3 linked regions of the Sediminicoccus sp. KRV36 genome follow. The protein of the gene in region 1 interacts with the protein of each later gene in a pairwise test. Links are inferred from orthologs where the notes say so. Each region holds a gene or a part of one and is shown on either strand. Other genes may lie near its edges. The genes, in order: LHU95_RS15840, dnaE and ctaD.

Region 1 (10,670 bases):
GCCAACCACTTCGCCACCGCGCCGATCAACACGCGCTACAACATGCCGCTGGGCTCGGGGCCGACCAACATCAACTCGACCCCGGCGCCGGCCATCGCCGACATCTTCTACAAGCCCGACGAGATCGAGCGCTTCGCCTATATCCCGGACTATGCCTACATGTCCTCGCAGGTGGATGCCTGGACGCGGCGCTGGGAGACCGAGATCACGCCGCTCATTCGGCGGGGGTGATGGCCAGCGGGCGGCCTGTTGCGTGGCGCGCCGAATGGCTGGCATGAGCCGGCCCCGCCTTGCCATATGGCTGCTGGCGCCCGGCCTCCTGCTGCTGGCAGCCCTGATGGGCGGACCGGTGGTGCTGCTGGCGCTCGAAAGCCTGAAGCCCTTCGTCCCTGGCAGCGTGCGGCCTGGCGAGGGCTGGACGCTGGCCCATTACCGCGAGCTGCTGCAGCCTGCCTACCTGTTCTACTTCTGGGAGACCTTCCGGATCGGGCTGATCGTGGCCACGCTCAGCGTGATCTTCGGCGCGCCGCTGGCCTTTGCCGCCGTGCGCAGCCCCCGCGCCGCCATTCGCAAGGCGCTGCTGGCCCTGCTGGTCGGGCTGCTGGTGATGAGCCTGATCGCGCGGCTTTATGCCATTGAGATGGCCTGGGGCAGCAACGGCCCGCTGGCACCGCTGGGCGCACTGCTCGGCATCGCGCCGCGCCATCCCCGCTATGCCGAGGTGCAGGTCGGCATCGGGCTGCTGCATTTCACCCTGCCCGTCGTGGCACTCATGCTGGTGGGCACCTTTCGCGCCCTGAGCCCGCGCCTGGAGGAGGCTGCGGCCTCGCTCGGCGCCACGCGGAGTGACGCGGTGGTGAGCATTGTGCTGCCGCTTGCGGCACCCGGCTTGGTTTCGGCCTTCCTGGTCGCGCTCGCCATGTGCATCAGCAATTTCGTGGCGCCCCTCGTGCTCGGGCGCGGCGTCGTCGTCTTCACGACGAGCCTGATGTACACGCGCTTCGCCGATATCGGGAATTACCCTTCGGGGGCCGCCATCGGCATCACCATGCTGATCCTGGCCTTCCTCGTGGTCTACGGGCTGAGCGCACTGGCCCAGCGGCTGATTCCGCGATGAGGGCGCTCGATCTCGCGGCGCGGCTGCTGGCGCGGGGCGCGGTGCTGGCCGCCGTCTTGTTCCTGCTGGTGCCACTGCTGGTCGCCTGCCTGCTCTCCTTTGATGATCGCAGCTTCCTCGGCGCCTTCCCGCCGCGGGACCTCTCCTTGCGCTGGTACCGCGCCTTTGCCAGCAACCCGACCTACATGGATGGGCTGTTCATCAGCCTGCAACTGGGCCTGGTAGCCGCCGCCATCGCCACGGCACTCGGCACCATGGGCGCGCTGGCGCTGATGGACCCGCGCCTCGCCGGGCGGGACACGCTGGAGGCGGTGTTCCTCTCGCCGAAATTCGTCCCCACCGTCGTCATCGGCTTCTCGCTGCTGGTCTTCACCGCGAAGCTCGGCATTTTCGATCCCTTCACGCGGCTGGTGATGGGCCATGTCCTCATCACCCTGCCCTTCACGCTCCGCGCCATCCTGGCCAGCCTGATCGGGGTGAAGCGCAGCCAGATCGAGGCCGCGATCTCGCTTGGCGCCAGCGAGGCGCGCGCGCTCTGGGATGTGGCCGTGCCAGCTGCGCGCAGCGGCATCGTCGCCGGGGCCGCCATGGCCTTCGTGCTGTCCTTCGATGAGGTGGCCGTGAGTCTGTTCCTGTCGGACGCCTTCACCCAGACGCTGCCCATCGCGCTGGTCGCTGAAATGCGGGCCAACCTCAACCTCACCATCGCTGCCGTCTCCACCGTGTTCCTGGGTGCCACGCTGGTGCTTCTGGTGCTGCTGGACCGCACCATCGGCATCGAGCGCCTGGCGGGCGATGTGGGGGCGCGCGGCTGATGCTCGAAATCCAGAACCTGACGCGCCGCTTCGGCGCTTCCCTCGCGCTGGATGGCGCAAGCCTGGATGCGGGTCCGGCCGAAGTGGTGGCGCTGCTCGGCCCCTCCGGCTGCGGCAAGACCACCACCTTGCGCATCGTCGCCGGCTTCGAAAGCGCTGATTCCGGCAGCGTGACCCTGGCGGGGCGCGACCTGATCCGCTTGGCACCCCACCAGCGCGATATTGGCCTGGTCTTCCAGGATTATGCGCTGTTCCCGCATATGAGTGTCGCCGACAATATCGCCTATGGGCTTCGCCGGCGCGGGATGGCCAAGCCAGAACGCAGCCGCCGGGTGACCGAGATGCTGGACCTCGTGCGCCTTTCCGGCCTTGATGCGCGCCGCCCCACGCAGCTTTCCGGCGGGCAGCAGCAGCGCGTGGCGCTGGCCCGGGCGCTGGCCATTGATCCGCGCCTGTTGCTGCTGGACGAACCGCTCTCCAACCTCGATGCCAAGCTGCGCCACACGCTGCAAGGCGAGCTCCGCGGCATTCTCACCCGCATCGGCACCACCACGCTGATCGTCACCCATGACCAGGAGGAGGCGATGGCCCTGGCCGATCGCATCGCCATCATGGCCCAACAGGGAGGGGGCGGCCGCGTGTTGCAGATCGGCACCCCGCGCGAGGTCTATGAGCAGCCGGCCTGCCGTTTCGTCGCGGAATTCCTGGGCAGCGCGCTCTGGCTGGAGGGCCGCACCGAACCGGGCGGCTTCGTCACCTCGGCCGGGACGCGCCTCGCCTGCGCACCGCCACGCCGCATGGCGCGCGCGCATGGCCTGCTGATCCGCCCCGAAGCGCTGCGCCCCGGCCCCCCGGGTGAAGGCGAAAACCTGCTGCCAGCCCAGGTTCTGGGCAGCCGGTATCGCGGCGCGGCCATCCTGCTGGACCTTCTGGTGGAGGATCGAGCGCCCGTTTCCCTGGCGCTGCCGCATGATGCGGGCATTCCAAGCCCCGGGGAGAGGCTGACCCTGGCCGTGCAACCCGGCGCCTGCCTCGCGGTTCCCGTGGAGGCTGGCTGACGGAAAATGCATCTTGTGACGGATAGATGCTGTCGAAGCGCCACGGCCAGCTGTTACACCCCCATATCGAGATCCTTCCCGCAAAGAAGCCCGCATGCCCCCGTCGCCGAACCGCCCCGTCCGAACGGCCCTGCCGACTGAGCTGCATGGCGCACTGCGCAAGCTTGGCGGCGCATTGCTGCGCGGGAAGCCACGCGGCCCGGCGCCGATCGCCCCGCGCGCCGATGGCAGCCTGATCGTTGCGTCCTACAACATCCACAAATGCGTGGGCGTGGACCGCCGGTTTGATCCGGGCCGCATCGCCGCCGTCATCGCCGAGCTCGACGCCGATGTTCTGGCCCTGCAGGAGGTGGATCGCCGCTTCGGCCAGCGCACCGGATTGCTGAACACCGCAGCACTGGAGCGTCGCACCGGCCTGACCTTGCTGCATGTCTCCGATACCCCGGGCGGGCATGGCTGGCATGGCAATGCGCTGCTGGTGCGGCAGGGGCGGCTGATCCGCCTGCGCCGCCTCAACCTGCCAGGTGCCGAAGCGCGCGGCGCCCTGCTGGCCGAATTGCAGTTGCCCGCCGGGAAGCTGCGCGTGGTGGCGGCCCATCTGGGCTTGCTGCGCCGGCACCGGGCCATGCAGGCCCAGGCGCTGCTGGACGCGATCGGCCATGGCAGCCCCATGCCCACGCTGCTCCTGGGCGATCTCAATGAATGGCGCCCCGGCATCCCCTCATCCCTGGTGGCGCTGGAGTCGTTTTTTGGCCCGCTCGGCCCGGGCCAGCCGAGTTTTCCGTCCCGGCTGCCCTTCCTCGCGCTGGATCGGATCCTGGCGCATCCCCAGCAGATGCTGGGCAATGTGGAGGCGCATAGCTCGCCGCTGGCGCGGCTCGCCTCGGACCACCTGCCGCTGCGCGCGCGGATTGACCTGCGGGAAGCAGCCATGCCTGCCTTTGCCGCGGCGGCCTGAGCGCCCTTCGATTATCATCCGCTCAAACTCTCCTGTCTGAACGGATAGATATGCCAGAGGACATGGTTGATGACCGTTATGCGATGAGCCCTTGCGAATGGGGCAAGCGCTAACCGCCGGGGGAGATTCCGGCGGCGAGGCCGATGCGCACCGCCTCGGGCAGGCTGCGCACGCCGAGCTTTTCCATCAGATTGGCCCGGTGCACCTCCACGGTGCGCGGACTGATACCGAGCTCAAAGCCGATCACCTTATTGGCCTTGCCAGCGACCAGCGCCGCCAGCACCTCGCTCTCGCGCGGTGACAGCGAGGCGACGCGCGCTTCTGACTGGAGTTCCAGCACACGGCGCTGATCCACCACCCGCATGGCGCCGAACGCCGCGCCCACCGCCTCCAGGATGCGCTCCTCCGAATAGGGCTTCTCCACGAAATCCATCGCACCCGCGCGCATGGCCCGCACGGCGAGCGGCACATCGGCGTGGCCGGTCACCACAACCACCGGCAGCCCCACCCCCTGCCGGCGCAAGGCCTCGATCAAGGAGAGCCCGTCCATGCCTTCCATGCGCACATCCACCAGGATGCAGCCGGCCTCCAGCCCCTCCGGCGTCGCGGCAATGGTCAGCAGGGCTTCCGCACTCGGGTAGGTCGCCACGCGGTAGTGCATGGAATCGAGCAGCATCGCGAGGGAGCGGCGGACCGCCTCGTCATCATCCACCACATGCACCAGCAGGGTGTTCATGCGGCGAGCGCCGCTTCGCTGAGTGGCAATTCGATGCGGATCACCGTGCCCCCCGTCTCGCCCCGCGCCGCCGCGATCCTCCCGCCATGCGCTTCCACGATGGCACGGCAGATCGAAAGACCGATGCCCATGCCATGTTCCTTGGTGGTGACGAATGGCTGGAACAGGCGGGCGCGCACCTCGGCCGGCAGGCCCGGCCCTGCGTCACTGAAACTCAACAGGGCCCGCCCACCCTCACGCCGCAGGCTCACCACGATGCCGCGCTCCTCCAGACCCTCCGTCGCCTCGATGGCGTTGCGCAACAGGTTGACGAAAACCTGCTGCAACTGGACTTCGTCGGCCATCACGAGGCAGCCCGCCGCCGCGAGGTCGAGGGATATGGCAGGTGCCGCGGCACCCTGGGCCACGGTCACCAGCGCCACGCCATCGGCCACCAGCGGCCCGAGCGAAACCAGGCGCTGCTCGGTTTCGCCGCGGCCGATGAAATCGCGCAGGCGGCGCAGGATTTCACCCGCCCGCAGCGCCTGGGCGGCGGCTTCGCGCATCGCCTCACGCGCGGCGGCGATGCGCGCCGCGTCGGGCTGTTCGGCCTGCAGCATGCGCATCCCCGCGCGCAGGAAATTTCCCGCGGCCGTCAGCGGCTGGTTCAGTTCATGCGCAACACCGAGGCTCATCGCGGCCAGCGTATCGGCCCGCGCGATGCGGCGCATCGCCTCCTCCGCCTGGCGCAGCCGCGCCTCGGTCGCGCGGCGGCGCGTCACGTCCCGCGCGACGCCGACGAGGCCGACCACCTGGCCCGTCGAGTCCCGCCAGGGCGCCTTCACCACATAGTAGTTGCGCGCTTCGTCGGGATGCCCTGGCATGATGAGGCTGCGTTCATACTCCTGCACCACGCCGCTGCGCATGGTTTCCCGGTCTATCTCATCAAGCGTCCGGGCAAGCTCCGGCAGCAACAGGGCGTCATCCGTCTGGCCCAGGATGTCTCGCTCGGCCCGGCCCATGACGCGGGTCACCTCGCGGTTGACCATCACATAGCGCAGTTCGGCGTCCTTCACGAAAATCTCGTCCGGCACGGATTCCATGACCGAGCGCAACAACTGCCGGTCGTCCTCCACTTCCCGCGCAAGGGCGATGGTCTGCGCGACCAGGGCGCGCGACGCCTCAGCCTCCCGCAGGGGCGCGCTGCGGGATTCGGCGACCGCGACGGCGAGGGCCTCGAATTCCGCGACCCGCATGCTGCCTGCCGGCAGGCCCGGCATCTCCCCGGTCAGACCGGAGAGCGGCGTCATCAGGCGGTGAATGAACCAGGCCGTCAGCAACGCGAGGAGCAGCACCAGGATCAGGCCCAGCAGCGCCGCATTGAGCGCGGGGGCCAGCCAGGCGGCCCGCTCCTGGGCGCGGGTGGCGCCGAGGATGACGATCCAGCCGCTGATCGGCACACGTTCGAAAGCCATCAGCATCGGCTGGCCATCAGGCGCCGGCCCGCGCAGCGTGCCGCGTGGCTCGTCGCCCAGGCGCTCCACGAAACCGGCGGGAACCTCCCGCATATCTGTCATCCCCCCGGCCAGGGCGAGGCTGGCCACGGGGCGATCCGGTGGCGCCAGAATGAACCCCATGGAGCCGACCCGCCCGACCGGCTGGCGGAGCAGCGCAGCCAGGCGCCCCGGCTGGATCGGCATGGCCAAGGCGCCGATCACCTCACCATGGCGGCGGACCGGCACAGCCACGCTGGCCAGGCTCTGCTCGATGCCCGGCAGGACCACCGGCCCCAGGAAGGCGGGACTGCCGCTTCGCATCGCCTCGCCCGCCGGCCCGTTCTCCAGCATGCTCGGCAAGGCCGCACCGATCGGCAGACGGCTATTCACCAATTGCCGCCGCGGCTCCTCCCGCCGCACAAAAATCGCGAAGCTGCCGAGCGGCGCCACCACCTCCCTTGCCTGGGCATGAAAGGCGATATAGCCGGCTTCCCCGCCATCCAGATGGGGCGAAGTGGCCAGCGATTGCAGCAACAGCACCGCGGCTTCCAATTCGCGCCCCACCGCCAACGCCCGGGCCCGCGCGCCGCCGGCGAGCAGCTCCTCCGTGTCGGATTTCAGGCGGGCGGCGAGTTCGAAGGTCAGCCACCCCCCCAGCAGGATCGCGGGGGCGAGCAGAAGAACCGCCAGCCTGAGCAAATGGCGGCGCAGGCTCCGGGCCGGTTTGGGGGTGCGCATGACGTCGGCACCATGCCAGAGCAGCCCCCCCCAGGCCAAGGCACAGGATGTTACCGGGCGGGGTTGATCCGTCCACGCAGCAGGCCCTCCCAACGAGCCACCTCCGCCGCCACATAGGGCTGGGCGGCTTCAGGCCGGCTGGCCAGGATGCGGTCCACGCCGAGTTCGGCCATGCGGCGGGCCATCGCCTCGGTGCCCATGGCCGCCGCGATGGCGCGGTGCAGGGCAGCCTGAATGGGGGCGGGCGTCGAGCTGGCCGCAAAGATTGCTTGCCAGACGTTCATTTCGGCATCCAGGCCGATCTCGCGCAGGCTCGGCACCTCCGGCAGGGCGGGGCTCCGGCCGGCGCTGGTGACGGCGAAAGCGCGCGCCTGGCCGCCGCGCGCGGTCTGCACGCCGGTCAGTGCCACGTCGAACACCATGGCGATGCGCCCGGCCGCGAGATCGAGCGTGGCAGGCGCGCCGCCGCGATAGGGAATTTCGTTGAGATCCAGCCCGGCGGACTGCAGGAACAGCAAGGCCGCCATCTGCAGCGTGCCGCCGCCGCCCGTGCTGCCATAGTCGAAGCGGCCCGGCGCCGCGCGGGCCATGGTGATGAATTCCCGCACGTCCCGCGCCGGATGATTATTCGCGACCAGCATGACCATCGGCATCTCCGAAAGGACGGAAACGGCAGTCAGGGCCGTGGTCACGTCAATCGGCGCATTGGGAACAACGAGGCGCAGCACGGCATGGGAGGTATTGTTGATCAGCAATGTGTGGCCATCCGCGGCAGCGCGCGCCACCACCTCAGACGCCACGATGCCGGCCCCGCCCACCCGATTCTCGACCACGATGGGCTGCGACAGATGCGCGGACATCGCCTCCGCCAGCACGCGGGCGCCGACATCCGTGGCACCTCCGGCGGCAAAGGGAACGACCAGGCGGATGGGCCGTTCGGGGAAGGCGGCGGCAGGCTCGGCCAGGACAGCAGGGGCCAGGGCGAGCAGGCCCGCCGTCAGCGCGCGGCGCAGGGACATGATTTCCTCCGGGGTGTATTTTGCGCTGGTGTAGCAGGCTTTCAGCCGCCTGGGGACAGCACGCAGAGTTCCGTGGTTCCGGTCGCGCAGCCCGCCAAGCGCAACCTGCCCGGAGGCTTCCACACGGCGGAGAGCATCCGCGCACCGCCTTGGCACTGGGGCCGGTCCGGCCAAGAGCCGGGTGGAAGGCAGGCCGCACATGGCCCGGCCAACGCGGCACCTCCACACTGCCGGAAACACGCCCGGCGGTTCGCCCGGGGTGCTTCGAGAAGCGGGCGGAAGCCTCGTCAGCGCGCGTTGCAAGGCGCCGCTCGGCCCGGGCAAGGGCTGAACTGAATGTGCGGATGGGCGATCGACGGGGCTCGAACCCGCGACATCCAAGACCACAACCTGGCGCTCTGCCAACTGAGCTACGACCGCCGCACGGCGGGCTGGATAGGCCCGCTCTGCCGCCTGCGTCAACCCGCCGCCAGCACAGCCCTTCCCCGCGCCGTCAGATGGATGCGCGCATCCGACATGACGCCGGCGCCGGGCACGATCTCGACGAGACCATCCAGCAGCGCATCCTCCCACACCGAGAGGCGCGGGCAGGAGCTGCGCCAAGCCTCCATGGTCTGGGCATAGACGCGCGGTTCGGCCGCGATCCAGCGCAGCAGGTTGCCCGTCGCCAGCGCCAGCGCATCGGGCGTGATGCCAGTGGCGCTCATGGCCTTATCCGGCGACCCGGCGGGCTTGCCCGCGCGCCGCCATCCAGCGGCCGATGCGGGAGAGTGCCTCGCGCAGAACGCTTTCATTCTTGCAGAAGGCGAAGCGGGCGTAGTGATTGGGCGGATTCTCGCCGGCATAGAAGGCCGTGACGGGAATCGCCGTCACCTTGGCCTCTTCCGTCAGGGCGCGGCAAAAGGCCACGTCATCGCCCGTGAAGCCAATCGAGCGGATATCGGCCGTCACGAAATAGCTGCCCATGGCCGGCAGGACGTTGAAGCCCAATTCGGTGAGCCCAGCCGAGAGGATATCCCGGCGTGCCGCGAGATCGGCACCGAGCGAGGCGAAATAGGCATCATCCTTGGCGAGCCCCACGGCCACCGCGCGTTGCAGGTTGGGCGGCGTGGTGAAGGTCAGGTTCTGGTGCGCCTTGGCCACATTGGGCGCCAATGCGCGGTCGCAGGTGACATAGCCGACCTTCCAGCCGGTCAGGTTGAAGGTCTTGCCCGCGCTGCCGATGCGCAGGCACCGCTCCCGCATGCCCGGCAGCGTCATCAGCGGGATATGCTTCCAGCCATCATAGGTCAGATGCTCATAGACCTCGTCGCAGATGGCGTAGCAGTCGTGCCGCGTCACGAGATCGGCGATGAAGGCGAGCTCGGCGGCGGTGAAGACCTTGCCCGTCGGGTTCATTGGCGTGTTGAACAGGATGGCCTTGGTCCTGGGGCCGAAAGCGGCGGCCAGTTCGGCGCGCGGCAATTCCCACTTGGGCGGGTTGAGGCGGACGATGCGCGGGATGGCACCCAGCAGCTTCACCGTGGGGGCGTAGGTGTCATAGAGCGGCTCGATCAGCACGACCTCATCGCCCGGATTGAGCACGGCCATCAGGCTTGCCGTGATCGCCTCGGTGGCGCCGGAAGTGACGATGACCTCGGCATTGGGGTCCACCTCGATGCCGTAGAAGCGCTGGTTGGCGGTGGCGACGGCCTGGCGCAGCTCGGGCACGCCGGTCATGGGCGGGTATTGGTTGCGGCCATCCATCAGCGCGTCGGCCGCGGCCTGGAGCACATCGGGCGGGCCATCGTAATCCGGGAAGCCCTGGCCGAGGTTGATGGCGCCATGTTGGACCGCCAATGCGGACATGACGGTGAAGATCGTCGTGCCCGTGGCGGAGAGCAGTTCGTTCATCGGCTTCATCGGCGGCATACCTTGGCGCGAGTGGATTGTTACGCGCCTTAGCATGGCGATCCCCCCCCGACCACGCAAGGATTGGGCCGTCCAGCTGCCTTTATCCCGGGCAGCATGCCCGTCTTTCGGGCTTGCCCCTCGGGCAAACAGCCTGGAACCACCTCCTGACACGATTGCGCCCGCTGGCCGCCGCGTGCAAAAGGCTGTCGGCTTACTGCTGGCGACAAGCATCGCCACCGGGGCCAATCGGGAAACGTCATGGGCCAGTCATTCGCCCAGGCACAGACATGTTGGATGCGATGAAAAAGATCGAGGCCATCATCAAGCCCTTCAAACTCGATGAGGTGAAGGACGCCCTGCACGAGATCGGCCTGCAAGGCCTGACGGTGCTTGAGGCCAAGGGTTTCGGCCGGCAGAAAGGCCATACGGAGCTGTATCGCGGCGCCGAGTATGTCGTGGACTTTCTGCCCAAGGTAAAGATCGAGGTGATCTGCGCCGATGACATGCTGGAACGCGCTGTCGAGGCCATCCAGGCCGCTGCCCGGACCGGCCGCATCGGCGATGGCAAGATCTTCGTCTCGGACATTGCCGAGGTGATCCGTATCCGCACCGGCGAGCGGGGCGAGGACGCGGTCTGAGGTTGCTGCCTCTCCCGGGCTCGGGAGGGGCGAGATTTTCGTCGCATGCCGGCCCTGGGGGCGTCCCTGGCCAGCAAGGCGGCGCCCATGCGGGACGCGCCCGCGGGGAAATTTCCACAGGGACGCAGGCAACAGGACAGAGACGACATGGCGATGAATTCCCCCGAGAGCGTCTCCAAGGTCATGGAAATGATCAAGGAGAACAGCGTGGAGTATGTGGACT
Region 2 (6,197 bases), 1.8 Mb from region 1 along the record:
TCGCCCGCCCATTTAGAGACGCCATTGGCGTCGGGCGGGTTCACCGGATGCAATTCATTCACCGGCAGGCTGATGGGGCGGCCGTAGAACTGGCGGGTGGAGGCATGGATCACGCTGGCCTTGGGGGCGGCCAGGCGCATCACCTGGATCAGCCGCACCTGCGCCACGGCATTGATGGCGATATCGGCCACCGGGTCCCGCTGGCCGCCCATATGGCTGGTTTGCGCTGCCATGTTGAACAGCACATCCACACCCTGGCACAGCGAGGCGAGTTCCGTATCGCGCAGATCCCCGCGGACCAGCATCACGCCGGCCCCTTCCAGATTGGCGGGGTTGGCGCCGCCATCGGGCAGCATGGCATCGAGCGCCGTGACGCGTGCGCCAAGCCCTGCCAGGGCGTGGCAAAGATTGCTGCCCAGGAAGCCCGCCCCACCCGTCACCAGAACCCGCTTCCGGCGCCAAAAGCCCGGATCACCCAGCATCGCACTCACGTTGGTCACCTGTTTTCTACCTCCCGCACCATGGCCCGCATTGCGGCGGAATCACGCCGGAGAGATGGTTTCATTTATCCGTCTCACGCGTGCCGCCGCCATGGCTGCGCATGATCTCGGCGAAGCCGAACAGCAGCAGAAGCTGCCCCATGATCATCTGGATGGCGGCCAGCAGCCGGATTCCGTCATCTGCCGGCTGGATATCCCCGTAGCCGACCGTGGAAAGCGTGACGATGCTGAAATGCAGCGCATCCGAAAAGGAGAGCCGGCCCGGCTCGCCCATCAGCAGGAAGATCGGGCTGCGCGAAAGCCCGTCGGCGATGCGGTAGAAACAGGCGAACCCCACAGAAAGCAGCGCAAAGAGGCTGATATAGGTCGCCACCGGCACCGCCAGATGCCGCAGCCGCATCCCCACCCGCCGCAGGATGGCCGAGACATCCACCAGCAGCCGTACGATATGCCCCACCGCCGTCACGCCGATCACGGCGATGCCGGCCATGGCCAGGATGAGCGCCAGCGTCTGCCATTCAGCCGATGCGCGGTTGATCGGCGTGGAGAGGGAGATGATGCCGATCAGCCCGGTCGGCAGCAGCCAGCGCACGAAGCGCGGGAAATGCCGCAGGTCGGCGCCGCCCTCGGCCGAGGCAGGCCCGGCAAGCTCGTCTCGCCGTGCCCAGCAGGCCAGCACGAAGGCCAGGACCGGCAGCAGGAAGGCGACCGAGCGCGACCAATCCGCGGCATCGGGGAAGGAAGCCCGGCCGATCACCACAAAGAGGCTGACGTAGATCGCAAGGCCGTTGGCCGCCCCCAGCGCAAAGAGCAGCCCATGCGGAAAGATCAGATGCAGCCCGCCCAGCGCCAGGCTCGCGATCAGCAGGGCCAGAGCGGCAAAGGTCCAGCCCTGATCCGCCACCCCCATCGCCACCAGCAGCATGAAGCCGAGCGTCAGCCCTGTGGAGAGCAGCGCCTGGCGGCGGCGCGCGGGCATGAGCATCAGGGCAACGCCGCGATCCCGGTGATCTCCACCCGCCAGAGCGGATCCACCAGCGGCGCCTGGATGGTCATGCGCGCGGGCTTGTTGGCCGGGTCCAGCCAGGCGTCCCAGGCGCGGTTCATGGCCGGTGCGTCGGCGATATCGCGCAGGATGATCTGCACACTCAGCAGATGCGCCTTGCTGGTGCCCGCCTCCGCCAGCAGCGCGTCGATTTGCGCCAGGATGTCCGCCGTCTGGCCCTCGGTGTCGAGGGAAGCATCATCGGCCACTTGCCCGGCCAGATAGACCAGCCCCCCATGCACCACGGCGCCCGAAAGCCGCCCTTCCTCCGCCAGACGCCTGATCATCAACTCACCCCTTTTCCTGTGCCCCGGTTTGCCCCACATGGGCCGCCATGGACAAGCTTCTCGACCGCATGATGATCGCCAGCCGCTATATCCTGGCGGTGTTCTACCTGGGCCTTGCCGCGGCGCTTGCCGCCTATGCGGTGAAATTCGGCTTCAAGGTGTGGAAATTCGCCTCCACCATCCTGATCGAGCAGGATGACAACCAGATCCTGCTGGGCATGCTGTATCTCGTGGACAGCGCGCTGGTGGCCTCCCTCGTGGCGATGGTGGCGATCTCCTCCTATGACAGCTTGGTGTCCAAGCTGACGGATGAGACCAGCAGCAAGGAAATCTCCTGGGTCACCAATCTCGATCCTGGCAACCTGAAGCTGAAGGTGGCGCTGGCCATCATCGCCATCAGCTCCATTCATCTGCTGCAGAAATTCATGAATGTGGACAGCCTGGATGACCGCACGCTGATGTGGGGCGTCATCATCCACATGTGCTTCGTCGTGGGCGCATTGGTGCTGGGCTACCTGGACCGGATGCAGGCGCAGACCAAGCTCATCGCGAAGGGCGGCAAGGCCGGCTAAACCTCCTCCACGCTGGCGACACCCGCCACCAGCTTCATCGCCTGCATCATCCGCGGCGAGACATTCCAGCCGCCGGGCAGCGTCAATTCCACCTCCTGCCCGGGGGCAAGTCGCGGTACCAGACTGACGCGGCCTTTGCCGCGCCCGTCGCGCTCCAGGATGTTGCGGATGTCGGGCACCGCGCTCGCGGCCTCGATGAAGATGCGCATCCCCTGCCCCACGCCGGCGGCCGCCTTGTCCAGCCGCTCGACATCCTGCGCGGTGAGGCGCAGCGCCTCGCCTTCCAGCTTCGCATCCGTGGTGATCAGCAGCGCCGTGCCCTCCTCCAGCATGTCGCGGGAGCGGTTCAGCACTTCGCTGAAGAAGGTCACCTCGAAGCTGCCGGCCTGGTCGGTCAGGCTGATCCAGGCCATGCGGCTGCCGGTGCGGGTGTTGCGCTCCTTTTTGGCGGTGACCGTGCCCGCCAGTTTCAGCCGGGTGGAACCGGCCCGCACCCGATCCGCGATCACGGCGGAAGGCGTGGCACCCAGGCGCCGCAGCGCGCCCTTGTATTCATCCAGCGGGTGGGCCGAGAGATGGAAACCCACGGCCTCCGCCTCGAAGCCCAGCTTGTCGAGCTGCGGCCAGTCGGGGATGTCGGGCAGGCGCAGCAAGGGCGGCCCCTGCTCCACCTCGCCAAACAGGCCGATCTGGTTGCTCGCGCGGTCCTCGGCCGTGGCTTGCGCGCGGCGCAGGACCGTCTCCGCACCGGCGACCAGGCGGGCGCGGTTGCCCTCCAGGCTGTCAAAGGCACCCGCCTTGGCGAGGTTTTCCAGCTGCATCTTGTTCAGCAGCTTGGGGTCCACCCGCGCCGCGAAATCAGCGAGGCTGGCAAAGGGCGCATCGCGCGCCGCGACCAGTTCACGCATCGCCTGCAGGCCGACGCGCTTCACGGCGGCCAGGGCAAAGCGGATGGCGGGGCCCGCCGCGGCGCGATCCTCGCGGGCCGCCTCGCCGGGGGCGTTCATTGCCGGCGCAGGTGGCAGCTCCTCGATCGTGAATTCCGCGCCGCTGCGATTGATATCCGGCGGCAGCACCTTGATGCCGACACGCGACGCCTCCTGCATGTGGGAGGCGAGCTTCTCCGTCTTGTCGAGATCGAGCGACATGGAGGCCGCCAGGAAGGCCACGGGATGGTTCGCCTTCAGCCAGGCCGTGTGATAGGCGACCAGCGCATAGGCTGCCGCGTGCGACTTGTTGAAGCCGTAATTGGCGAATTTCTCCATGAGGTCAAAGACTTCGCCCGCCTTCTCGGCCGGTACGCCGTTCTTCTCGGCACCTTCGCAGAAGATGGCGCGCTGCTTGGCCATGGCGGCTGCGTCCTTCTTGCCCATGGCGCGGCGCAGCAGGTCGGCACCGCCGAGCGAATAGCCCGCCATGACCTGCGCGATCTGCATCACCTGCTCCTGATAGACCATGATGCCATAGGTCTCGCCCAGGATGTCCTGGATGGAGGGGTGCGGCGCCGCCCAGGGCTCGCCATGCTTGCGGGCGCAATAGGCCGGGATGTTTTCCATCGGGCCCGGCCGGTAGAGCGAGACGGCGGCGATCAGATCCTCGAAGCGGTCGGGGCGCATGGAGCGCAGGCAGTCCCGCATGCCCTGGCCTTCGAACTGGAAGACGCCGGCCGCATCGCCCTTGGCCAGCATGGCATAGGTGCGTTCGTCATCCAGCGGCAGTTTGTCGAGGTCCACCTCGATGCCGCGCGCCTTCAGGAGTTGCACCGCGCGTTGCAGCACCGTCAGCGTCTTGAGGCCCAGGAAGTCGAACTTCACCAGGCTCGCCTGCTCGACATACTTCATCGAGTATTGCGTAATGAGTGAGGGCGAGCGCGGATCGCGATAGATCGGCGTGATTTCCACCAGCGGCTTGCGGCCGATGACCACGCCGGCCGCATGGGTGGAGGCGTTGCGGTACAGCCCTTCCACCTGGAGCGCCGTGTCCAGCAGCTTGGCCACGGCCTCGTCGTTTTCCTGCATGTCCTGGAGCTTCGGCTCGCCCTTGATGGCATCGCCCAGGCTGACGGGATTGGCGGGATTGTTCGGGATCAGGCTGGCGATCTTGTCCACCTGGCCATAGGGCATGCCCAGCACGCGTCCCACATCGCGCACCGCCGCTTTCGCCTGCAATTTGCCGAAGGTGATGATCTGCGCCACGCGATCCGCGCCATATTCCCGGCGGACATAGTCGATCACCTCATCCCGCCGGTCCTGGCAGAAATCAATGTCGAAGTCGGGCATGGAAACGCGTTCGGGGTTGAGGAAACGCTCGAACAGCAGCCCGAAGCGCAGCGGATCGAGATCGGTGATGGAGAGCGCCCAGGCGGCGACGGAACCCGCCCCCGAGCCACGTCCGGGCCCGACCGGAATGCCCTGTTCCTTCGCCCATTGGATGAAGTCGGCCACGATCAGGAAATAGCCGGAGAAGCCCATCTGCTCGATCACGCCGAGCTCATATTCCAGCCGCTCCGCGTGGACAGGCGGAACCCCCTCGGGGAAGCGGCGCGCCAGGCCCGCACGCGCCATATTGGCGACGGTCTCGGCCTCCGTCTTGCCGGGCAGCACCTTGGGGCAGATCGGCAGCTCGGGCTTTTTCGATTCCGCCATGACGGCGCACATGCGCGCGATGGCCAGCGTGTTATCGCAGGCCTCGGGCAGGTCGGCGAAGAGGGCGCGCATCTCGCTGGCCGGCTTGAACCAGTGATGCGGCGTGACGCGGCGGCGGTTCTGCTCGGCCACCAGGCGCCCCTCGGCGATGCAGAGCAGCGCGTCATGCGCGATATGGGTTTTCGCTTCGGCGAAATAGACATCATTGGTGGCGACGATGGGCAGGCCCGCCTCATCGGCCAGGCGCAGCAGGCCAGGCTCGATCGCCTGCTGGCGCTCCGTATGGTGGCGCATGAGTTCCACGACGAGGCGGCCATCGAAGGCCTCGCCCAGCGCGCGGAGCAGGCGCTCCGCCGCATCCCGCCGGCCCTCCGCCAGCAGGCGTGACAGCGGGCCATGATCCCCACCGGTCAGCAGCATCAGTCCGGGCGCGTGGGTCAGCAGCTGATCCAGGGCCAGGGCCGGCTTGCCCGAAGCATCCTCACCCAGCCAGCCGAGCGAGGAGAGGCGCTGGAGATTGTCCAGCCCGGTCGCGTTCATCGCCAGCGCGACGATCACATCCGCACCCGCGCGCAGCGCCTCGGGCCGCTCCTCACCCGTGGCGGCGCGCGAGAGCCAGAGCTGGCAGCCCATGATGGGCTGAATGCCCTTGCCCGAGGCGTATTGCGCGAATTCCAGCGCGCCAAAGAGATTCGCCGTATCGGTCAGCGCCACGGCGGGCATATTGGCGGCGAGCGCCAGGCCCGGCAGCTTCTCCACCTTGATGGCGCCTTCGCTCAGCGAATAGGCGGAATGGGTGTGCAGGTGGATGAAGGAATCGGACATGGCCCAAGCTTAGCAGGCCAGGCCTGCGACCGTAGCCTTCAGAAATTGCAAACCTGATGGCGCACATGGCGCTCGCGGATGCGGCCCCATGCGTCGCGGTAGCGCACGCGCCGGGTTTCCCACCAGCAGCGGCGGCGGCGGCCATGGCCGCGGCCCTGCACCTCCTCTACCGGCGACGCATCGGGCACTGTAAGCCTGGGCGGTGCGGCCAGCGCGCCCCCCGTCGCGGCCAGGGTGAAAATCCCGGCGAGGATGCCCCGTCTCGTCATGCAGTGTTCCTCCGTTCGATCCGGACAGCACAACGCGCGAAAGCGGCGAGGGTT
Region 3 (10,630 bases), 2.3 Mb from region 1 along the record:
GCGTGATGGGCAGCGTGGGCGAGCCGATCAACCCCGAGGCCTGGCTCTGGTATTACCGCGTGGTGGGCGAGGAGCGCTGCCCCATCGTGGACACCTGGTGGCAGACCGAGACGGGCGGCATCCTGATCTCGCCGCTGCCCGGCGCCGTGGCGCAGAAGCCCGGCTCGGCCACGCTGCCGCTGCCTGGGGTGTTCCCCGCCCTGGTGGATGCGGAAGGCAAGTTCCTGGAGGGAGCGACCGAGGGCAACCTCGTCATCACCGATAGCTGGCCGGGCATGATGCGCAGCGTCTATGGCGACCATCCGCGCTTCATCCAGACCTATTTCTCCACCTTCCCCGGCCTCTATTTCACGGGCGACGGCGCGCGGCGCGATGCCGATGGCTATTACTGGATCACCGGCCGCGTGGATGACGTGATCAACGTGGCCGGCCACCGCATGGGCACGGCCGAGGTGGAGTCTGCCCTCGTCGCGCACCCGAAGGTGGCCGAGGCCGCCGTGGTCGGCATGCCGCATGACCTGAAGGGCCAGGGCATCTACTGCTACGTCACGCTGAACGCCGGCGAGGAGCCGACCGATGCGCTGAAGAAGGAGCTGATCGCCTGGGTCCGCAAGGAAATCGGGCCGATCGCCACACCGGATGCCATCCAATGGGCGCCCGGCCTGCCCAAGACGCGCTCGGGCAAGATCATGCGGCGGATTCTCCGCAAGATCGCGGCGAATGAGACGGATGCGCTGGGCGATACCTCGACCCTGGCGGACCCCGCCGTGGTGCAGGACCTCGTGGAAAACCGCGTCGGGTGAAGGTGTTCATCGGGCATGACCCGCGCGAGGATCTGGCGTGGCAGGTGTGCCGCCACGCCATCCTCCGCCACAGCCCGACACTGAGCGTGCATCCGTTGCGCCAGGAGGTGCTGCGCGAACTGGGCCTCTATACCCGCGCGCCGGATTTGGCGGCGAGCACGGCGTTTTCGCTGACGCGCTTCCTGACGCCCTATCTGGCGGCGCCCGATGTCGCGGCGGATGACGGCTGGAGCCTCTTTGCCGATTGCGACATCCTGTTCACCGTGGATCTGCGCCGCATCCTGGACGGGCTGGCGCCGGGCAAGGCCGTGCATGTGGTGCAGCATGACTATGCGCCACGCCAGGCGATCAAGATGGATGGCCAGCCCCAGGCGCGATATCCGCGCAAGAACTGGTCCTCCCTGATGCTGTTCAACGGCGCGCATCCCGCCACCCGGGCCCTGACGCCCGCAGTGGTGAACCGAATGACGCCCGCCCAGCTGCACCGCCTCGAATGGGCCGGGGGCGATGCGGCGATCGGCGCCCTGCCCCCCGCGTGGAATTTCCTGGTGGGCGAATATGAGCCGCCCGAAGCGACCCCCTGGGGCATTCATTTCACCAATGGCGGGCCCTGGTTCAGCGAAACGCGCGATGTGGATTACGCGCATCTCTGGGAGGCGGAGCGGCGTCTCTGGGCCGGCGCCTAGCAGGCGGCGGGATCAGGCGAGGCAGCGGGGCCTTTGCCCGAGGGCGCTCCCGAACCAGGAACCCCGGTGTCCTGGATCTTCGATGACACAAACCCCCGAATGAAGGTGCAGGAAACGCGTTTCCTGCCGGGGAGCTCGAGGGGCTGGCCCCATAGGCGCTAACATAACGCTGCTTTTGGCGTTTGCAGGAGCGAGACTTGTCGCTGTCGTCGACGCGGCGTGTCGGCGAGGCGATGGTGGGGAAACAGCCCGCGTTGCAGCAGAGCGGTGATGGAAATCGCGCCTGCGATGGCGGCGCGGAGCGCGTCGAGAGCGAGGCTTTGCAATCGCCACAGCGAGGGCTGTCGGCTCAGTGCGACGTTGTCCTCAGGGGAAAGATTCCAGGAAGTCCTGGCTCAATTCGTCCGACAGCAGTGCCAGGATCAGGTGAGCGTAGAGCCAACTTCGCGAGGCGGCTTCGGTGTGCGTCGGCAACGCGTCGATATGCAGCAGGGACTTCAGTCGCTTGAACGCCAGTTCGATCTGCCAACGCAGGCGATAGGCTGCGACGATCTGATCAGCCGGATATCGCTCTGCCGGCAGGGACGTCGCCAGGATCAGGAACTCCGCTGCGGCCAGGGTTTTCGGCTGCACCGCCTGTTGCCTGCGCTGCGCTGCTTTCAGCACCGTGCGCTGCGTCGCCAGCGTCGCGTCGGGAGATTTGCGCAGGATCACGATGCGCAGTGGTAAGGTCTTGTGCTGGCCTCTCACCTGGGCCTGAACAGCGACCTCATGCAGCACCTCATCTTTCGGCAGCGTCGCCAAGTGTCCTGTCAGGTCAAAGCGCTGGCCCTCATTGCCGAGCAGTATCATGCCCGCAGGGCGCGTCCGTACGATGAAGTCGGCCTGCCTCTCGCCATTCAGGAAGCGTTGCAGGGACGGTGTGCGGCCATAGCCGCGGTCGGCGATGCGCACTTCGCCCGGCACGGCTGCACCCCGGTCGAGCGCCTCGGCGCCGCGGCTATCCGTCACCTCGAAATGTGCAAAGCCGCCACGGTCGAGGTCATAGACCGCATGGATGCGCCAGTCGGCATTGGTGCTGCCGGGCTGTGCCACGCAGGTGCTATCGGCGATCCGCAGGCAGCGGCCCGGCCAATACAGGCCATGGATGGGCAGGCCTTCGCTGGTCGCACGATCCACCAACAGTCGCGTGATCAGGGCCGACAGGAACCCTGCCGCCTTGTCGAGGCGATGCTTGAGCGCGGGATCACTGAGTTGCGCCACGCCGTGCATCCCGGCCCACGCCGCCGTCTGACGCAGCGACATGCCCCCTGGCCCTCGCGCCAGCGCCAGGCGCAGCAGCGCGGCACCACTGCTGACGCCACGTCGCCGGGTCAGCGCACCGTGACGCCGCGCCAAATCATCCAGGTCGAGGCCATCCGGCAGCCGCGCCAGAACCTCCGCGAAAGCGCCGTCACGCGCAGATGCTTCCGTGTGCATCTACACCATGAATCACAGCGCCCCGCGCCGTGACAACCACTTAAGTTAACGCCTATGGGGCTGGCCCCTCGACCCCACCCCCGGAGTCCATCAGCCGCCCGCTACGCATAGGTCTCGGCCACGCGCCGGTCATCCATCCGACGCAGGAAATCCAGGAACCAGCGATAGCGTTCCGTCAGGCTGCGGATGGTTGCGGGCTGCAATTCGGTGCGATGCCGCCCGGGGGCCGTATCCGCGCCCGCCCAGCTCTGGCCGATCCAGGCCTTGTTCCCGGCCAGGTTGGCCACGCGCTCGCGCTCAAGAGCCGCCCGGCGTTCCGGCGGGAGGGTTGCCAGCGGTGCTTCCAGGAAGGTGGCGATGCGCTGCGTCACCTCATCGAAATGCAGGCAATACATTGCATAGCCGATGAAGATGCGATCCGCCGGGGCAATCCGCCGCACGACATCGAGGAAACCTTGCAGCAGGGGCCGGAAATCCTGCGCCAGCACCCAGGCATCCATGCCCATGGCCGCGATATGCTGCCGGCGGGCGGCCTCCGTCTCGGGCGACTCGCCCGGCATGGGATGGACGAATTGCCAGTGGAACTGGTTGCAGAGCAGGTCCCGCGGGTCCCGCGTGTTGAGGATGAAGCGGTAATCCCGCAACGGCGTTGCCGGATTGAAACGCTCGGGCGCGTTATGCTTGATCAGGTGATCCTGAGGGGGCGGCGTTTCGCTGGCCACCCGGTCCATCCGGCCTGCGGCGTAATGATCCGCCACCCAGCCCAGCGGATGATACCGCCCGCGCCCAATGGCCGAAATGGCGCGGAACATCGAGCCATTGGCGCTGGTCGGCGTCGAGAGGAAGATCACGCTGCGGGCCATGGGGTCTTCTGCCGGCGGTGGGTGGACCGGGATGTTGCCGAAGGATCGCCGCGACGCAAAGCCAGGCCGGCGTAAGACTGGGCTCGGCCTTGGCTGTGCCGCCGGAAACAGCCAGCGGGAGCCAACCCCAGGCTCAGCCGCGCAGCAGGCGTGCCACCGAGATGAAGTAGAACAGGATCGAAAGCCCGGCCAGCGCGCCCAGGATCGCCCAGTTCCGCGCGCGGCGGCGGCGCTCGAAGATCAGCTTTTCCTCGGGCGTCATGCGAGGATCAGCCGGTCCAGCGCCAGGGCCCCGAACAGCAGGAACAGATAGGAGATGCTGTATTTGAAGCAGCGCTTGGCCGGCATGTCCTTGGTGAGGGAGACGCCTGCCTCATCCTGTTCGTCGCGCCAGGTGAGCCAGGCATGGCGCAGGAAATTCGCGCCGAGCCCCGCGGCCACGGCGCCATAGACCCAGGTGTTGAAGCCCATCAGCCAGGGCGCCAGCGTCAGCGGCACCAGCAGCACCGTGTAGATCACCACCTGCTTGCGGGTTTCGCGCGCGCCATGCGTCACCGGCAGCATGGGCACGCCGGCACGCTCATAATCCTGATGCGCCCAGAGCGAGAGCGCCCAGAAATGCGGCGGCGTCCACATGAAGATGATGGCGAAGAGCACGAGCGGCAGCGGTTCCATGCTGCCGGTCACCGCGATCCAGCCGATCAGCGGCGGGAAGGCGCCGGCCGCGCCGCCGATGACGATGTTCTGCGGCGTGCGGCGCTTCAGCAGCATCGTGTAGATCACGACGTAGAAGAAGATCGAGAAGGCCAACACGCCAGCGGCCAGCCAATTGGTGGCAAGCCCCATCAGGGCCACGGAGCCCACGGCCAGCACCACGCCATAGGTGAGGGCGGCATCAGCGCTGATGCGGCCGGTCGGGATAGGGCGCTTGATGGTGCGGCGCATGATCGCGTCAATATCGCGGTCATACCACATGTTCATGGCACCCGCCGCACCGGCCGCGATGGTGATGCAGAGAATGGCCGTGACGGCCAACACCGGATGCATGGCGCCGGGCGCCACCAAGAGCCCGATGATGCCGGTATAGACGACGAGCGTCAGCACGCGCGGCTTGAGCAGCGTGATCCAGTCGCGCACCTCGGAGGCGCCGGCGATGTCTGTGGTGGTCACGTCACTCATTTGGGTCCTCGATTGAGGGGCTTTGCCCCTCAAACTCCCCAGCAAGAACCTCAGGTTCTTGCAACTCCGAGGAATGGGGGTGCAGGGGACGAGTCCCCTGCTGGGGGAGTTTGAGGGGGCAACGCCCCCTCAACGGATCTTCGGCAGCTCATCGAAGCTGTGGAAGGGCGGCGGGCTGCTGATCTGCCATTCCAGCGTCGTCGCACCCTCACCCCAGTAATTGGCCGGGACCGGCGCGCCGCGCTTGAAGGTCACGTACATCACGTAGAAGAAGAAGATGAAGCCCGAGACCGAGATATAGGCACCCAGCGAGGCGATCAGGTTCCAGCCCCAAAAAGCGTCAGGATAATCCGGGTAGCGGCGCGGCATGCCCTGGTTGCCCAGGAAGTGCATCGGGAAGAAGGTCAGGTTCACGCCGATGAAGGTCAGCCAGAAATGGATCTTGCCGAGCTTCTCCGGGTACTGCTTCCCGCTCATCTTGCCGATCCAGTAGTAGATGCCGGCATAGATGCCGAACACCGCGCCCAGGCTCAGCACGTAGTGGAAATGCGCCACCACGTAATAGGTGTTGTGCAGGATCTGCGTGATGCCCGCATTGGCCAGCACGACGCCCGTCACACCGCCGAGCGTGAACAGGAAGATGAAGCCGATGGCGAACAGCATCGGCGTGTCGAACCGCATGGAGCCACCCCACATGGTGGCGATCCAGGAGAAGATCTTCACACCCGTCGGCACCGCGATGACCATGGTCGCCGCCATGAAGTAGGCCCGCGTGTCCACATCCATGCCGGAGGTGTACATGTGGTGCGCCCAGACCACGAAGCCAACCACGCCGATCGCGACCATCGCATAGGCCATGCCGAGATAGCCAAACACCGGCTTCTTGGAGAAGGTCGAGATGACATGGCTGATGATGCCGAAGGCCGGCAGGATCATGATGTAGACTTCGGGGTGGCCGAAGAACCAGAAGAGGTGCTGGAACAGCACCGGATCACCGCCGCCGGCCGGGTCGAAGAAGGCCGTGCCGAAGTTGCGGTCGGTGATCAGCATGGTGATGGCACCACCCAGCACCGGCACCGCCAGCAGCAGCAGGAAGGCCGTGACCAGCATGGACCAGACAAAGAGCGGCATCTTGTGCAGCGTCATGCCCGGGGCGCGCATGTTGAAGATGGTGGTGATGAAATTCGCGGCACCCAGGATCGAGGAAGCGCCGGCCAGGTGCAGGGCGAACAGCGCCATGTCCATGGCGGGGCCGGTCTGATACTGGTCATCCGAAAGCGGCGGATAGATCGTCCAGCCCGCGCCGGCACCGCCGCCCACGAAGAGCGAGCCGCCCAGCAGCAGGAAGGCCGGCACCAGCAGCCAGAAGGAGATGTTGTTCAGCCGCGGGAAAGCCATGTCCGGCGCGCCGATCATGATGGGCACGAACCAGTTGCCGAAGCCGCCGATCAGTGCGGGCATGATCACGAAGAACACCATGATCAGGCCATGGGCCGAGACATAGGCGTTCCACATCTGCCCGTCGGAGAAGATCTGCAGGCCCGGCTGCTGCAACTCCAGGCGCATCAGCACCGAGAGGCCGATGCCGATGATCGCGGCGAAGAGCGAGAAGATGATGTAGAGGGTGCCGATATCCTTGTGATTGGTGCTGAACAGCCACCTGCTCACGAAGCCCGGCTTGTGGTCGTCATGTCCATGCGCGTCCGCGTATGCCATGTGCCTTGTGCCTTTCCTGAAGCCTTTTGCCGGCTGCGTTACTGACGCGCCGCTGCGATTCGAATGGTGTCGTTGGCCGCATCCGCAAGGGCGGGGGCGGCGTCATCCTGGCGGGCGAAGCGCGTGCGCGCGCTGGCCACCCAGGCGTCGAACTCCTCCTGCGGCACGGCCTTCACCACGATGGGCATGAACCAGTGATTGGTCCCGCAGATCTGGTTGCACTGGCCGTAGAAGGTGCCGACGCGGTCGGCCCGCATCCAGGTCTCCAGCGTGCGCCCGGGAATGCTGTAGCGCTGCACACCGAGGCTGGGGACGAAGAAGCTGTGGATCACATCGGCGCCATTGGTCATGACGCGGATGGTCCGGCCCACCGGCACCAGCAGCGGCTCGTCCACTTCCAGGCCGCGCAGCTGGCCCGGGCGGATTTCGTCATCCTGCAAGGGGCGGCTGTCGAAGCTGAAATTGCCGTGGTCGGGGAACTGATAGCTCCAGTACCATTGATGACCCGTCACGTTGATCGTGAGGTCGGCGTCGCGCGCCCGGTCCTGGTAGTAGATCAGCCGGAAGGAGGGGATGGCGATGACCAGCAGGATCAGCACCGGGATCACGGTCCAGGCGATTTCGAGCGTGGTGTTGTGGCTGTTCTGCGAGGGGACGGGGTTGCGCGCGGCGCTGTAGCGCCAGGCGCACCAGGCCAGCAGCATCGCCACGAAGATCGTGACGGCGACCATCAGCCAGAACACCAGTTCATTGAAGCTGGAAATGGCGTCCTTGATCGGACCGCCCGATTCCTGCAGCCCCATGCCCCAGGGCACCGGGGCGCCCACCATCGGCGGTTGCGCCTGGGCCCAAGCCATGCCGGCCAGGGCGGTCACGCCCAGGACAGCCATTCCGAGAATTCGTCCGATACGCCCGATCACGCGCCGCACCTTGCCCCAAAACCTGAAGCGATGACCCGGGGCCATCGCCCGGCGGCCACATCGGCCACCTGCCGGCGCAGCATGGCATCCCCCGCTGGAGGGGCCGGCCCGGCGCCGCGGCCGGACCATAGGCTTGGGGCGAAAAGGCCACAAGCCTTGCGGCGGTGCAGCATAGGGTTTTTTGGCCTTACGCCCCCTCGATGATCTCTGTTTCAGAGCCCTCGGCGCCGCCCTCGGCCACGTGGTCCACCATATCCGTCAGCATCGAGCGGATATGCGGGTCCCCCACCATGTAGAACACCTGCCGCCCGCGCCGGTCCGCCGTCAGCAGCCGCGCCGCGCGCAACAACCGCAGATGGTGGGAGACGAGGCTGGGCGAGATGGCGAGCATCTCCGCCGTGGCCCCCACCGAGACCGGCTGGTCCAGGCAGGCCAGGATGATCTTGAGGCGCGTGGGGTCACTCATCAGGCGGAACATTTCCGCCAGCTCCACCACCTCATCCTCGTTGATGCGAACGCCTGATGCCATGGTACCACCTTCGGGCCAGTCGTGGAACGATACAAGCCCTGTGGCGGCGCAACACAAGCCTTGACGCGACGGCGCGCAGGGGCAAGGTAAAGGGGACAAGTTGCTGATTTAATTGGATGAGTGAACAGGTGAATAGCTATTCAGCCATCCCTCGCAGGGGTCTCCTCGCCGGCATCGCCGGCCTTGGGCCACTCGCCGCCGCCGCGCCGATGCAGGCGCAGGCGCAGGCGCAAGCCGCGCGCCCCACCGTGCTCGGCACCACCGGCATGATCGGCGATCTGCTGCGCGGCGTGGGCGGCCCCGCCATCACCGTCGAAACCCTGATCGGCGAGGGGGTGGACCCGCATCTCTTCCGGCCGACGCGCAATGACATCGCCCGAATCCTCCGCGCCGATGCGCTGTTCTACAACGGCCACCGGCTGGAAGGCCGCATGCATGAGGTGCTGGAGCGTGCGGCCAGCCAGGGAAAGCCATCCCTCGCCGTGGCCGAGGCCATCCCCCGCGCCCGCCTGCGCCAGCATGAGGATTACCCCGATGCGGCCGATCCGCATCTCTGGATGGACCCGGCACTCTGGGCCGAGACTCTGCCCGCCATCGCCGCCACGCTGGGCCGCCTGCCGCGCCTCAACCGGGATCTCCAGGCGGGGGCGGCCGAAACCCGCGCCAGGCTGCACCGGCTGGACGCCTATGCGCGGGAGGTCCTGGCCCCCATCCCGGCCGAGCGCCGCGTGCTGGTCACGGCGCATGATGCCTTCGCCTATTTCGGCCTGCGCTACGAATTCCGCGTGGAATCCATCCAGGGCCTCTCGACGGAGGCCGAGGCGAGCCTCGCCCGCATCGAGGCCATGGTCCGGCTGATCGTGGAGCGCCAATTGCCCGCCCTCTTCACCGAAAGCTCCGTGCCGGACCGCGCGGTGCGCGCCCTCGTCGAGGGGGTGGCGGCGCGCGGCCATCAGATCCGGCTGGGCGGCACGCTGTTTTCCGATTCCATGGGCCGGCCCGGCACCTATCGCGGCACCTATGAGGGCATGATGGACCACAACATCACCCTCATCTCCCGCGCGCTGGGCGGCTCCGCCCCCGAGCGCGGCCTGAACGGGCGGCTGTGAGCGCGCCCTTCGCCGTCTCGGGCCTGACGGTCAGCTATGCCGGGCGCCCCGCGCTGAGCGATGTGACCTGGCAGGCGGCCCCCGGGCTGACCGCCATCCTCGGCCCCAATGGCGCGGGCAAATCCACCCTGCTCAAGGCGGCCCTCGGCCTGATCCCCTCCGATGCGGGCGAGGCGCGCTTCTTTGGCGTGGCCCTGGACCAGGCCCGCGCGCGCATCGCCTATCTGCCGCAGCGCGCCAGCGTGGATTGGGATTTCCCGGCCAGTGCCCTCGACATCGTCGCCATGGCGCGGCTGCCGCGGATGCGCTGGTGGGGGCCCGTGCCCCGCGCCGAGCGCGAGCTGGCCCGCGCGGCCCTGGCCTCGGTCGGCCTCGCCGATTTCGCGGACCGCCAGATCGGCCGGCTTTCGGGCGGGCAGCAGCAGCGGGTCTTCCTGGCCCGCGCCCTGGCCCAGGGCGCCGACCTCTTCCTGATGGATGAGCCCATGGCCGCCGTGGATGCCGTGACGGAGCAGACCATCCTGGGCGTGCTGCATGATCTGGCGGCCACCGGGAAATCCGTGCTGATGGTGCATCATGACCTCTCGCTCATCACCGCGCATTTCGACCAGGTGCTGATCCTGGCGGGCCACGTCATCGCGGCGGGCCCGGTGGCCGAGGCCTTCACCGATGCCGCCATCGCCAAGGCCTTTGGCGGGCTTCCGGGGCGCGCGTGAGACAGGCGGCATGATCGGGCACAACACCCTCATCGTCCTGCTGGGCTGCGCGGCACTGGGGGCGGCCTCGGGCGTGGTGGGCGCCTTCGCGCTGCTGCGCGGGCGCGCCTTGCTGGCCGATGCCATCGGCCATGCGGCGCTGCCGGGCGTCGTTGCGGCCTCGCTCATCGTCTCGGCCCTGGGCGGGCCGGCGCGTAGCCTCGGGCCGCTTCTGCTGGGGGCGGCCCTCTCCGCCTGGCTCGGGCTGCTGGCGCTGCGGGCGCTGACGGCAAGCGGGCGCATCCGGCAGGATGCGGCGATCGGCGTGGTGCTCTCGGCCTTCTACGCGCTGGGCACGGTCGGGCTCTCCATCGCCCAGGCCATGCCGGATGCGGCCCAGGCGGGGCTGTCCCACTTCATCCTGGGCCAGGCGGCGACCCTGACCGAGGGCGATGCCATGCTGGCGGGCGGACTGGCGCTGGGCTGCATCGGCGTGATCGCGCTGCTGTTCCAGCCGCTGCGCGCGCTGTGCTTCGACGAGGCCTTCGCCCGCAGCCAGGGCCTGCCGGTGCGCGCACTCGATCTCGCGCTGCTGGCGCTGCTGCTGGCGGTCTGCGTGGCCGGCCTGCCGGCGGTCGGGCTGTTGCTGGT

What was found.
Region 2: the proteins of LHU95_RS15840 (region 1) and dnaE interact in binary tests that used the Escherichia coli proteins (3 or more experiments, as listed by UniProt). The link is inferred for Sediminicoccus sp. KRV36 from one-to-one orthologs.
Region 3: the proteins of LHU95_RS15840 (region 1) and ctaD interact in binary tests that used the Escherichia coli proteins (3 or more experiments, as listed by UniProt). The link is inferred for Sediminicoccus sp. KRV36 from one-to-one orthologs.

Annotation. Positions count from the first base shown.
Region 1 is NZ_CP085081.1:3,334,346-3,345,015, forward strand. The notes cover bases 7,724-10,670. They hold LHU95_RS15840 (aminotransferase), read right to left. Parts: upstream 9,819-10,670; coding sequence 8,628-9,818; downstream 7,724-8,627. Other genes in these bases: LHU95_RS15825 (tripartite tricarboxylate transporter substrate-binding protein), read right to left, coding at 7,724-7,916; LHU95_RS15835 (hypothetical protein), read right to left, coding at 8,375-8,623; LHU95_RS15845 (P-II family nitrogen regulator), read left to right, coding at 10,109-10,447; glnA (type I glutamate--ammonia ligase), read left to right, coding at 10,595-10,670. Also shown: LHU95_RS15790 (extracellular solute-binding protein), read left to right, coding at 1-231; LHU95_RS15795 (ABC transporter permease subunit), read left to right, coding at 275-1,117; LHU95_RS15800 (ABC transporter permease), read left to right, coding at 1,114-1,932; LHU95_RS15805 (ABC transporter ATP-binding protein), read left to right, coding at 1,932-2,990; LHU95_RS15810 (endonuclease/exonuclease/phosphatase family protein), read left to right, coding at 3,085-3,948; LHU95_RS15815 (response regulator), read right to left, coding at 4,058-4,684; LHU95_RS15820 (ATP-binding protein), read right to left, coding at 4,681-6,897; more of LHU95_RS15825, read right to left, coding at 6,948-7,723. UniProt on the Escherichia coli protein: Shows aminotransferase activity with methionine and histidine as substrates, and to a lesser extent also with phenylalanine.
Region 2 is NZ_CP085081.1:1,523,347-1,529,543, reverse strand. What follows is about bases 2,201-6,197. They hold dnaE (DNA polymerase III subunit alpha), read right to left. Parts: upstream 5,875-6,197; coding sequence 2,401-5,874; downstream 2,201-2,400. Other genes in these bases: LHU95_RS06890 (hypothetical protein), read right to left, coding at 5,913-6,143; LHU95_RS06900 (TIGR00645 family protein), read left to right, coding at 2,201-2,404. Also shown: LHU95_RS06915 (NAD-dependent epimerase/dehydratase family protein), read right to left, coding at 1-500; LHU95_RS06910 (potassium channel family protein), read right to left, coding at 562-1,485; LHU95_RS06905 (RidA family protein), read right to left, coding at 1,485-1,835; more of LHU95_RS06900, read left to right, coding at 1,880-2,200. UniProt on the Escherichia coli protein: DNA polymerase III is a complex, multichain enzyme responsible for most of the replicative synthesis in bacteria. This DNA polymerase also exhibits 3' to 5' exonuclease activity. The alpha chain is the DNA polymerase catalytic subunit.
Region 3 is NZ_CP085081.1:1,023,708-1,034,337, reverse strand. Bases 4,434-7,340 are described here. They hold ctaD (cytochrome c oxidase subunit I), read right to left. Parts: upstream 6,727-7,340; coding sequence 5,140-6,726; downstream 4,434-5,139. Other genes in these bases: coxB (cytochrome c oxidase subunit II), read right to left, coding at 6,765-7,340; LHU95_RS04535 (heme o synthase), read right to left, coding at 4,434-5,010. Also shown: acs (acetate--CoA ligase), read left to right, coding at 1-803; LHU95_RS04550 (hypothetical protein), read left to right, coding at 800-1,489; LHU95_RS04545 (IS4 family transposase), read right to left, coding at 1,856-2,968; LHU95_RS04540 (hypothetical protein), read right to left, coding at 3,070-3,831; LHU95_RS23325 (hypothetical protein), read right to left, coding at 3,965-4,093; more of LHU95_RS04535, read right to left, coding at 4,090-4,433; more of coxB, read right to left, coding at 7,341-7,616; LHU95_RS04520 (metalloregulator ArsR/SmtB family transcription factor), read right to left, coding at 7,834-8,175; LHU95_RS04515 (zinc ABC transporter substrate-binding protein), read left to right, coding at 8,304-9,284; LHU95_RS04510 (metal ABC transporter ATP-binding protein), read left to right, coding at 9,281-10,000; LHU95_RS04505 (metal ABC transporter permease), read left to right, coding at 10,011-10,630. UniProt on the Escherichia coli protein: Cytochrome bo(3) ubiquinol oxidase is the terminal enzyme in the aerobic respiratory chain of E.coli that predominates when cells are grown at high aeration.